2 regions of the Pantoea sp. S-LA4 genome follow, and region 1 is predicted to be linked to the other one. Evidence: riboswitches for the same ligand, from Rfam matches in the RefSeq annotation. Region 1 holds a riboswitch; the other holds the start of a gene.

Region 1 (5,600 bases):
GATGTGGCGATTGATAAAGTCTTTATCGGCTCCTGCACCAACTCACGCATTGAAGATCTGCGTGCCGCGGCCGCCATCGCCAAAGGTCGTAAAGTTGCGCCAGGCGTGATCGCCATGGTGGTGCCGGGTTCCGGCCCGGTCAAAGCCCAGGCCGAAGCGGAAGGTCTGGATAAAATCTTCCTGGAAGCGGGTTTTGAATGGCGTCTGCCAGGTTGCTCAATGTGTCTGGCGATGAACAACGACCGCCTGAATCCGGGCGAGCGCTGCGCCTCAACCAGCAACCGCAATTTTGAAGGTCGTCAGGGCCGCGGTGGCCGGACGCATCTGGTCAGCCCGGCAATGGCTGCGGCAGCTGCCGTCACCGGCCATTTTGCTGACATCCGTCAACTGACAGGAGCCTGAGTCATGGCGAATAAATTTACCCAACACACCGGCATTGTTGCGCCACTGGATGCGGCTAACGTTGATACTGACGCCATCATTCCTAAGCAGTTTTTACAGAAAGTGACCCGTACCGGTTTCGGCCAGCATCTGTTCCACGACTGGCGCTTTGAAGATGATGCCGGTACGGTGCCGACACCCGGTTTTGTACTCAACAAGCCGGAGTTCAAAGGCACCAGCATTCTGCTGGCGCGCGAAAACTTCGGCTGCGGCTCTTCTCGTGAGCATGCGCCGTGGGCGCTGACCGATTTCGGTTTTCACGTGGTGATTGCGCCGAGCTTCGCTGACATTTTTTACGGCAACAGCTTCAATAACCAGCTGCTGCCGGTGAAATTAAGCGAACAGGAAGTGGATGAGATGTTTAAACTGGTGGCGGCCCAGCCCGGCATTCGCTTTACGGTCGATCTGGAAGCCCAGACGGTCACTGCGGGAGATAAAGTCTATCCGTTTGAGCTCGACAGCTTCCGCCGTCACTGCATGATCAACGGCCTCGACAGCATCGGCCTGACGCTGCAGCATGAAGCGTCAATCTCGCAGTATGAGCAGAATCAACCAGCCTACCTGCGCTGATCATCATGACAGGGCGACGCTGACGTCGCCCTGCTTCTTTATACGTCGCGCACCCGCGCCGACATCACCAAAGCCACTATCGCCAGCCCAAACGCCAGCCAGTAAACCGCCTCATGTCCCAGCCGCTCACTCAGGGTTCCCTGAATCACTCCCGCCAGAATCATGCCGGTTGAAATGGAGTTAGTGAACATCGTTGTCGCCGCACCTGGCCGCCCCGGCATTAAATCCTGAAACCACAACATGCCGATCCCGGCGATAATCCCGACAAAGACCGCATTAAACAGCTGCAGCACCATCAAAGAGGTACGCGAATTAAACAGCACCAGCCCGAGGTAGAACAGCACACCGGCCGCCACGGCCAGCAACATCAGCCGCCGTTTGCCCACTTTACGGGCGTAATGTCCGGCCAGCAGCATCACCGGGATCTCCAGCCCGGCGGCGGTGCCCATCAGCAGGCCGGCCAGCTTTTCCGGCAATCCCAGCGTGGTACTGATGTAGAGCGGCATATCGATGATATACATGGTATTGCAGGTCCACATGGTCACCGAGGCGATGAACAGTAAACGCACATCCCGGTCGCGCCAGCCGCTCAGCGGCAGGCCGCCGCTTTGCAGCAGTGGTGTGGCACGCGGTACCGACGGCAGAGTAAACCACACCAGCAGAATGCAGATCAGAAACAGTGCTGCCGCCACCATAAACAGCGTTACGAAGCCGTAGTTCAGCGCCAGCGCGAATGACAGCGGCGGTCCGATTACCCACGCCAGCGACAGCTGCGCACGCATCACTGAACTGAACATCACCGCTTCCCGCGCCGACTGATCGGCATATTCACGCGCCAGCGCGAACAGTTGCGGCATCGACACGCTGGCCAGCGCCGACAGTAGCACCCCAAGGGTAATCAGCGTCAGATAATGGCGGGTAAAAGCAAACAGCAGCGCATTGACCAGCGCCATCAGGCAGCAGAACAGAATGATGTTACGGCGATCGCCGACGCTGTCCGATCGCTTCGCCACCAGCATACTCACCACGATACCGGCCACCGCGTTGATGGTGAAAAACAGCCCGACCCAGAATGGGCGAGCCTGCACCTCGCGGGTTAAAAACAGGCTGAGCGTCGGTGCCTGCAGCGCACCGGCCACGCCCAGCATGAACGAGGCGACCATAAAAGCGAGATAGACCGGATTGATGCGGCGCTGCCGCGTTAACAGCGATTTCATACCGAAATCCCTTACAGGATGAACAGGGGAAGAGAAGAAGGGTAGACGATACCGTGCAGCATGAAAAAAGCCAGCAGAGATCATCTGCTGGCGGTGTAAATGCACCCTACTCAGAAAAGCATCCCGCTGAACAGCGGCATGAGGGTCGAACGCCATTCATTGCTGAATGCCTCCCGCTCTTCCCATAAGGGAAAGTTTGCCCTTAAAATAGGGCAAGAAAAACAGAGCGCTTTTCAGCAGGAGTTCCTCTTTTATGTCCTCATCTCGTCTGAAGCAGCAGTTTATTCGCCTGTGGCAAAGCTGTCAGGGTCAGACGCAGGAGATCACCCTCAGTGAACTGGCTGACCTGCTGCACTGCTCGCGTCGTCATATGCGTAATTTACTCAACCGGATGCAGGCTGCCGGCTGGTTGATCTGGCAGGCTGAGGCCGGACGCGGTAAGCGCTCGCAGCTCACTTTTTGCTACACCGGCCTGGCGCTACAGCAGCAGCGGGCGGAGGATCTGCTGGAGCAGGATCGCATCGATCAGCTGGTGCAGCTGGTCGGCGATAAAAATCAGGTCAGGCAGATGATTGGCGCCCACCTTGGCCGCAGCTTCCGCCAGGGCAAACACATTCTGCGGGTGCTTTACTACCGTCCGCTGCTTAATCTTCAACCCGGCTCCGCCCTGCGCCGCTCCGAAACCCATATTGCCCGCCAGATTTTCAACGGCCTGACGCGCATAAATGAGGAAAACGGGGAAATCGAGGCTGATATCGCCCACCACTGGCAGCAAACCTCCCCGCTACACTGGCGCTTCTTTCTGCGTCCGGCGATTCGCTTTCATCATGGTCGCGAGCTGGAGATGGCCGACGTGATCGATTCGCTGGAACGTCAGCGCCAGCAGCCGCTGTTTTCCCACATTCAGCAGATCGACTCGCCCGCGCCCTGGACGCTGGATATCACCTTAAACCAGCCCGACGACTGGTTACCCTGGTTGCTGGCCAGCGTCAGCGCCATGATCCTGCCGCGCGAGTGGCCGACGCTGCGCGACTTTGCCCGCCAGCCGATTGGCACCGGCCCGTACAGCGTGATCCGCAATCAGGAAAGCCAGCTGAAGATTGAAGCCTTTGATGATTACTTCGGCTTTCGCGCCCTGATTGATGACGTCTCTATCTGGGTCTTGCCGGATATCAGCGACGAACTGGTCTATGCGGGCGTACGTCTGCAGGGCGACGGCGCAGATGAGGTGCAGGAAGAGAGCCGCCTCGAAGAGGGTTGCTACTATTTGCTGTTCGATCAGCGCTCAGAGAAGGGCCGCGACGAGGCGATACGGCGCTGGGTCAGCTATCTGTTTAACCCTATCGCCCTGCTCAATCATGCTGGCGTGGGTTATCAGCGCTACTGGTTTCCAGCCTATGGCCTGCTGCCGCGCTGGCATCACCGGCGCGATCTGACGCCGGTAGAAAAGCCGCCCGGCCTGACCCATCTGACGCTGACCTGGTATAGCCAGCACGTCGAGCACGAAGGGATCGCCAATGCATTGCGTCCGCTGCTGGCGCAGCACGGCGTCACGCTGGAGACCCGCGAGATCAGCTACGAAAGCTGGTATCAGGGTGAAGCGGAAAGTGACATCTGGCTCGGCAGCGTGAACTTTACCCTGCCGCTGAATTATTCACTGTTTGCGCAGCTGTATGAGATCCCGCTGCTGCATCACTGCCTGCCGATTGACTGGCAGGCTGATGCCGCCCGCTGGCGCGAAAAGGCGCTGCCGCTGGCGGAATGGAGTAAGCGGTTAGTGGAAGACGCCGGGCTGCATCCACTGTTTCATCACTGGCTGCTGCTGGAAGGTCAGCGCAGTATGCGCGGCGTACGGATGAATACGCTGGGCTGGTTCGATTTTAAATCGGCCTGGTTTGCGCCGCCCGCGCTGTAACGCTTTCGCGCTACGGCTGAAATGACTAGAATGTGACGTTCTCAACGGGGTGCCGCGTGCGGCTGAGAAAGACCCGTCGAACCTGATTCGGTTAATACCGACGTAGGGATTTGAGAGACCTGCTGCTCAGATCCTTTGCGACTCATCCCCTATTCTCCCGAAGGAGCGCAAAGTGTTAAACAAAGTTCTGCCACTGCTGCTGTTACTCTCCACGCCGGTCCTGGCGGCTAAACCGGTGCTCACGGTCTACACCTACGACTCCTTCTCCGCTGACTGGGGCCCAGGCCCGGCGATTAAAAAAGCCTTTGAAGCGCAGTGCGACTGCGAACTGAAATTTGTCACGCTGGAAGATGGCGTATCGCTGCTGAATCGCGTGCGGATGGAAGGCAAAAACAGCAAAGCCGATGTGGTACTGGGACTGGATAACAACCTGCTGCAGGCGGCGCAAAAAACCGGCCTGTTCGCCGCCAGTCAGGTCGATACCGCGCAACTAACGCTACCGGGCGGCTGGCACGACAGCACCTTTATCCCGTTTGACTACGGCTATTTCGCCTTCGTCTATGACAAAACCCGCCTGAAAAATCCGCCGAAAAGCCTGAAAGAGCTGGTAGAGAGCCCGGAAAAATGGCGGGTGATCTACGAAGATCCGCGCACCAGTACGCCGGGATTAGGTCTGCTGCTGTGGATGCAAAAAGTCTATGGCGATCAGGCACCGCAGGCGTGGCAAAAGCTGGCGCAGAAAACCGTGACCGTCACCAAGGGCTGGAGTGAAGCCTACGGCCTGTTTCTAAAAGGGGAAGGCGATCTGGTGCTGAGCTATACCACCTCGCCGGCCTACCACCTCATCGAAGAGAAAAAAGAGAACTACGCCGCCGCGCCGTTTGCCGAAGGTCACTATCTGCAGGTTGAGGTCGCCGCACAGTTAGCCAGCAGCAAACAGCCGAAACTGGCGCAGCAGTTCATGCAATTTATGGTGTCGCCTGCGTTCCAGAACACCATCCCGACCGGCAACTGGATGTATCCGGTGATCAACACCACCCTGCCGGCCGGATTTTCGACACTGAAGGTGCCCGCCACCGCGCTGCAATACTCGCCGGAAGAGGTTGCCAGCCAGCGTTCAGGCTGGATTAGCCAGTGGCAACGCGCCGTCAGCCGCTGATGCCGCGCTGGCTGATTCCTGGTTCGCTCGCCACGCTGCTGTTAATCAGCGTGGCGCTGTTCGCCTTTGGCTCACTGTGGAATGCCGCGCCGGTCACCGACTGGCGCAGCGTGCTGCAGGACGCGTATCTGCATCACGTTATCGCCTTCTCCTTTGGTCAGGCGCTGCTCTCTGCCCTGCTGTCGCTGCTGCCCGCCCTGCCGCTGGCCCGCGCCCTTTATCGACGCCGCTTTCCCGGCCGCCAGTTATTGCTGCGCCTGTGCGCCATGACGCTGGTGCTGCCGGTGCTGGTGGCGGT
Region 2 (5,600 bases), 3.6 Mb from region 1:
GCGATCCACAGAGATACCGCCAATCGCCACGGTGGGAATGTCTGACAGTCGCGCCAGATGTCGCTGCAGTTCCGCCAGTCCCTGTGGTGCCGAGGGCATCTCTTTGGTCCGGGTCGGGAAAATGTGGCCCAGCGCGATATAAGAGGGCTGAATAGCCAGGGCACGATCCAGTTCGGCATCATCATGGGTAGAAATACCGAGCCGTAGTCCGGCCTGGCGGATCTGCGCCAGGTCTGCCACCTCCAGATCTTCCTGGCCCAGATGCACACCGTAGGCGTGATGTTTAATCGCCAGCCGCCAGTAGTCATTGATAAACAGGCGCGCATCGTAGCGTTTGCCCAGCGCAATCGCCTGGGCGACAGCGGCTTCGGCGGCCTCGTCCGGCTGGTCTTTGATGCGCAGTTGCAGAGTACGGACGCCCGCGTCCAGCAGGCGTTCGATCCAGTCAACGCTATCGACTACCGGATAAAGCCCAAGGCGCGGCGCGGTAGCAGGAAATGCAGTCATTGTTACTCCTCCTTCATGGCATCGGCGGGGTGGTAAAGCTCACCACCGCGGCGGCGAAATTGTTCAGACATCTGAGCCATACCCACCTCAATCGGCTCAGCGCTGGCTTGCTGGCGTGCGGCAAAATCCCGCACCTCCTGCGATATTTTCATTGAGCAGAACTTTGGGCCGCACATTGAACAGAAATGCGCCACCTTGCCTGACTCCTGCGGCAGGGTTTCATCATGCATGGCGCGCGCGGTATGGGGATCGAGCGCCAGATTAAACTGATCTTCCCAGCGAAATTCAAAGCGCGCTTTTGACATCGCGTTATCGCGGATCTGCGCACCCGGATGGCCTTTGGCGAGATCGGCGGCATGAGCGGCAATCTTGTAGGTGATCAATCCCTGCTTCACATCCTCTTTATTTGGCAGCCCAAGATGCTCTTTGGGGGTGACATAACAGAGCATGGCGCAGCCAAACCAGCCAATCATGGCGGCACCGATACCTGATGTAATGTGGTCATAGCCGGGCGCAATGTCAGTAGTGAGCGGCCCAAGCGTATAGAAGGGCGCTTCATGGCAATGGTCGAGCTGCTCCGTCATGTTGCGGCGGATCATATGCATCGGGACGTGGCCGGGGCCTTCAATCATCACCTGCACATCATATTCCCAGGCGATCTTTGTCAGCTCTCCCAGCGTACGCAGTTCGGCAAATTGCGCTTCGTCATTCGCATCCTGAATCGAGCCTGGACGTAAACCATCACCCAGCGACAGTGAGACATCGTAGGCGGCACAGATTTCACAGATTTCGCGGAAATGCTGATAGAGAAAGCTCTCCTGATGATGCGACAGGCACCATTTCGCCATGATCGATCCGCCGCGCGAGACAATACCGGTCAACCGTTTTGCCGTCATCGGCACATAGCGCAGCAGCACGCCAGCATGGATGGTGAAGTAATCAACCCCTTGTTCCGCCTGTTCAAGCAGCGTATCGCGGAACACCGCCCAGTTAAGCGCTTCGGCCACGCCGTTCACTTTCTCCAGCGCCTGATAAATCGGCACTGTGCCGATCGGCACCGGGCTGTTTCGCAAAATCCACTCGCGCGTTTCATGAATATTCCGGCCGGTAGAGAGATCCATTACCGTATCGGCACCCCAGCGCGTTGACCAGACCAGCTTTTCGACCTCCTCCTCAATCGATGAGCTGACCGCTGAATTGCCGATGTTGGCATTTACCTTGACCAGAAAGTGACGGCCGATAATCATCGGTTCCGATTCAGGATGGTTAATGTTGGCGGGGATAATGGCCCGACCCGCGGCCACTTCCTGACGGACAAATTCGGGCGTGATGTTATCCGGCAGTTGCGCGCCAAAACTATGGCCGGGATGCTGTTGCAGCAAAATCTGGTCGCGGATTCGCTCACGGCCCATATTCTCTCGCAGGGCGATAAACTCCATTTCCGGCGTAACGATGCCCTGACGCGCATAATGCATCTGTGTGACGCAACGGCCGGTAAGGGCGCGGCGCGGCACAGGCAGCGCGTTAAAACGCAGATGATCGAGGCTTTCATCCGCCAGACGCTGCTGGGTATAGCCTGAACTGCGCTGCGGCAGTGGCTGGCTGTCATGACGTTCTTCGATCCAGCCGGCACGCAGTTTCGTCAGTCCGCGATGCAGATCGATCTGCGCGGCGGGATCGCCATAGGGGCCGGCGGTATCATAGACCGGCACCGCATCATTCGGCTCATAGCGCGGCTGATCCTGGCTGCCACCGATGTGGGTCGGGCTGAGCCTGATTTCGCGCATTGGCACGCGAATATCCTCCCGGCTGCCGGTGATCCAGATACGTTCAGAACGGGGGAACGCGTTGCCGCCTTGCAGTGAATCGATAAATTCCTGGGCCTGGGCACGCTGTTCACGACGGGTCATTTTTGAGTCAGACATAGCAATCTTCCAGTTGAGTGGGAATGATGCTTGTCCGGAGTTCGGCAGGAGTAACAGCACGGGCAGCGCAAAACACTGGCGTACTGGCAATATTTACTCTTGTTCCCTTCGCAGGTTCTAACCTGATCAGGTTCCGCGGATCCCGAATTAACGGTCTCAGCCCAATTGGGCACTCCGACAAGAAGACGTTTTACGCTGCGCCGATAGGCACCGGCTTAAAACGATAACTTTTAAACAGAAAAAAGGTTCATCAGGCCTGAGCCGCCAGAACCCTTTCAGCATAAAAGGGCTGTAACAGAATCACAACCCCTTTACCGGTGATTAAGGTTACGCCGGACGAGCCATCTGGCTGTCATTGGCTACCGGCGGGGGGGCCAGATGGTTGTCCCATGCCAGCTGGATCAGCTTATCTTCCAGCGTGAAGCGCGCTTCCAGCACTTCACCAACTTCAGACAACGCCTGCTGGAACGTCATGCAGTTATCGTCATCGATCGCCTGCTGCAAATGGCCATCGTACAGTTGCATCAGGCGCTCGGTGTTGGCTTCCAGCGGCGGGTAAACCTGGGCCGCTGCGATCATCGGGCTGTCACCGCTCATCTCGCTGATGATGCGTTCATAAATACTAAAGTGACCGGCGGAGAGATAATCGACCAGGCCATGACAGAAGTTATCCAGCGCCTGCTCATCGAGGCGGGTCAGAGCTTCTTTTTTCGGTTTCAGGCCGACCAGATGGTAATAGGTCACTAACAGCTGGCGACGGGCTTCCAGCCACGAATCGACCAGTTCGTTACTGCCACCTACGCGTTCGGCCAGGACGTCTAACTGGTTAAGCATATCTAACTCCATGTGAGTTATAGTTGTTTATCTACACACTTAACATCAGGACTTCAGCGTGCGAGTTGACGCTAAGGATGACGAAATAAATGCAATGCGAAATCTCAAGCGTAGACGCTGGATGGTGGATTGTCAGCCACGAGCAGAAACTTTGGTTGCCACAAGGTGATTTACCCCACGGAAGCGCCGAAAATTTCGGTCTGACTGGCACGAAAGCCCGACTGATTGGCGAGTGGCAGGGGGAAAACGTCTGGCTGATTTGCGAGCCGCGTTCAGAAAGCATGTTCTCGGTGCGGCAACTGATCGATCTGGATGTCGGGCTGTTTCAGCTGGCAGGTCGCGGCGTGCAGCTGGCGGAGTTCTACCGTTCGCATCGCTGGTGCGGCTACTGCGGCCACGAAATGCACCACAGTAAACATGAATTTGCCTGCCTGTGCAGCCATTGTCGCGAGCGATATTATCCGCAGATTGCGCCCTGCATCATCGTAGCGATCCGCCGTGGCGACCAGATCCTGCTGGCTAATCATGCCCGCCACCGCAATAAGGTCTATACCGTGCTGGCCGGTTTCGTCGAAGTGGGCGAGACGCTGGAGCAGGCGGTGGCGCGGGAAGTGATGGAAGAGAGCAACATCCGCGTTAAAAACGTGCGCTATGTCACCTCTCAGCCGTGGCCCTTCCCGCAGTCGCTGATGACGGCCTTTATGGCGGAGTATGACAGCGGCGATCTGCAACATGACGGCAAAGAGCTGTTAGATGCCGCCTGGTTCCGTTTTGATGCCTTACCTTTGCTGCCGCCACCGGGCACCGTGGCGCGTCGCCTGATTGAAGATACCGTCGCCCTGTGCCGCGCCGGAGCGTGAAAGTGCTACACTACACGCCTGAAATTGAGAGAGTAATAAGATGAGTGAACTGAAGAACGACCGTTATTTGCGTGCCCTGTTGCGTCAGCCAGTTGATGTGACGCCGGTGTGGATGATGCGCCAGGCCGGACGCTATTTGCCGGAATACAAAGCGACGCGCGCCGAAGCCGGTGATTTTATGTCGCTGTGTAAAAATGCCGAGCTGGCCTGTGAGGTAACGCTGCAGCCGCTGCGCCGTTATCCGCTGGATGCGGCCATCCTCTTCAGTGACATCCTGACCATCCCGGATGCGATGGGGCTGGGCCTCTATTTCGAAACCGGCGAAGGTCCACGCTTCTCGAATCCGATTACCTGTCGGGCTGATGTCGAGCGCTTGCCGGTGCCCGATCCGGAAATGGAGCTGGGCTACGTGATGAACGCGGTGCGTACCATCCGTAAAAGCCTGAACGGTGACCTGCCGCTGATCGGTTTTACCGGCAGCCCGTGGACGCTGGCGACCTACATGGTGGAAGGCGGCAGCAGTAAGGCGTTTACCAAAATCAAAAAGATGATGTATGCCGATCCGGCCACACTGCATGCAATGCTGGATAAACTGGCGGACAGCGTCATCCTCTATCTCAACGCCCAGATTCGTGCTGGCGCCCAGTCGGTGATGGTATTTGATACCTGGGGCGGCGTACTGACCGGCCGCGATTACCGTGAGTTCTCGCTGCACTACATGCACAAAATCGTCGACAACGTGCTGCGTGAAAATGACGGCCGACGCGTGCCGATTACCCTGTTTACCAAAGGGGGCGGTCAGTGGCTGGAAGCGATGGCGGAAACCGGCTGTGATGCGCTGGGCCTCGACTGGACCACGGATATCGACGATGCACGTCGTCGTGTTGGCGATAAAGTCGCGCTGCAGGGCAACATGGACCCTTCAATGCTGTATGCGCCGCCCGCCCGTATCGAACAGGAAGTCGCCGGGATTCTGGAGCGCTTCGGCAACGGCACCGGTCATGTTTTCAACCTCGGTCACGGGATTCATCAGGACGTTCCGCCAGAAAACGCGGGCGTATTTGTAGAAGCCGTGCACCGTTTGTCACGTCCTTTCCATCAGGAGTAACTATGGATATTGCCGCACTTCGCGCTGAGCAGTTGCAACGCGCCGCTGATGTGGTGCGTGAAGATGATTTTGACGTCTTGCCGCCACGCTTTATCGGCGGGGCGGATGTGGGGTTTGAGCAGGAAGGCGCGGTCACCCGGGCGGCGCTGGTGGTGCTTGAATATCCCTCGCTAACGCTGGTGGAGCATCGCATTGCGCGCATTGAGACCACCATGCCGTACATTCCCGGCTTTCTCTCCTTCCGTGAGTATCCGGCGTTAATGGCGGCATGGCAGATGCTGGAGCAGAAGCCGGACCTGCTGTTTGTCGACGGTCACGGCATCTCGCATCCCCGGCGGCTCGGCGTGGCGTCGCACTTTGGTCTGC

The links. Region 1 has a riboswitch for thiamine pyrophosphate ahead of thiB (thiamine ABC transporter substrate binding subunit). Riboswitches for the same ligand answer to the same signal wherever they lie in the genome.
Region 2: it holds a riboswitch for thiamine pyrophosphate, as region 1 does, so the genes downstream of both, thiC (phosphomethylpyrimidine synthase ThiC) here and thiB (thiamine ABC transporter substrate binding subunit) in region 1, are expected to answer to the same signal.

The regions. Positions count from the first base shown of each region.
Region 1 covers NZ_JBTLRC010000002.1:424,001-429,600, reverse strand. Annotated here, with positions in the region: gene leuC (3-isopropylmalate dehydratase large subunit) at 1-402, shown strand, start outside; gene leuD (3-isopropylmalate dehydratase small subunit) at 406-1,011, shown strand; gene ACX3P5_RS02775 (MFS transporter) at 1,050-2,228, opposite strand; gene sgrR (HTH-type transcriptional regulator SgrR) at 2,482-4,143, shown strand; TPP riboswitch at 4,179-4,270, shown strand; gene thiB (thiamine ABC transporter substrate binding subunit) at 4,316-5,302, shown strand; gene thiP (thiamine/thiamine pyrophosphate ABC transporter permease ThiP) at 5,278-5,600, shown strand, end outside.
Region 2 covers NZ_JBTLRC010000002.1:4,073,346-4,078,945, forward strand. Annotated here, with positions in the region: gene thiE (thiamine phosphate synthase) at 1-507, opposite strand, end outside; gene thiC (phosphomethylpyrimidine synthase ThiC) at 510-2,432, opposite strand; TPP riboswitch at 2,519-2,619, opposite strand; gene rsd (sigma D regulator) at 2,760-3,266, opposite strand; gene nudC (NAD(+) diphosphatase) at 3,356-4,126, shown strand; gene hemE (uroporphyrinogen decarboxylase) at 4,167-5,234, shown strand; gene nfi (deoxyribonuclease V) at 5,237-5,600, shown strand, end outside.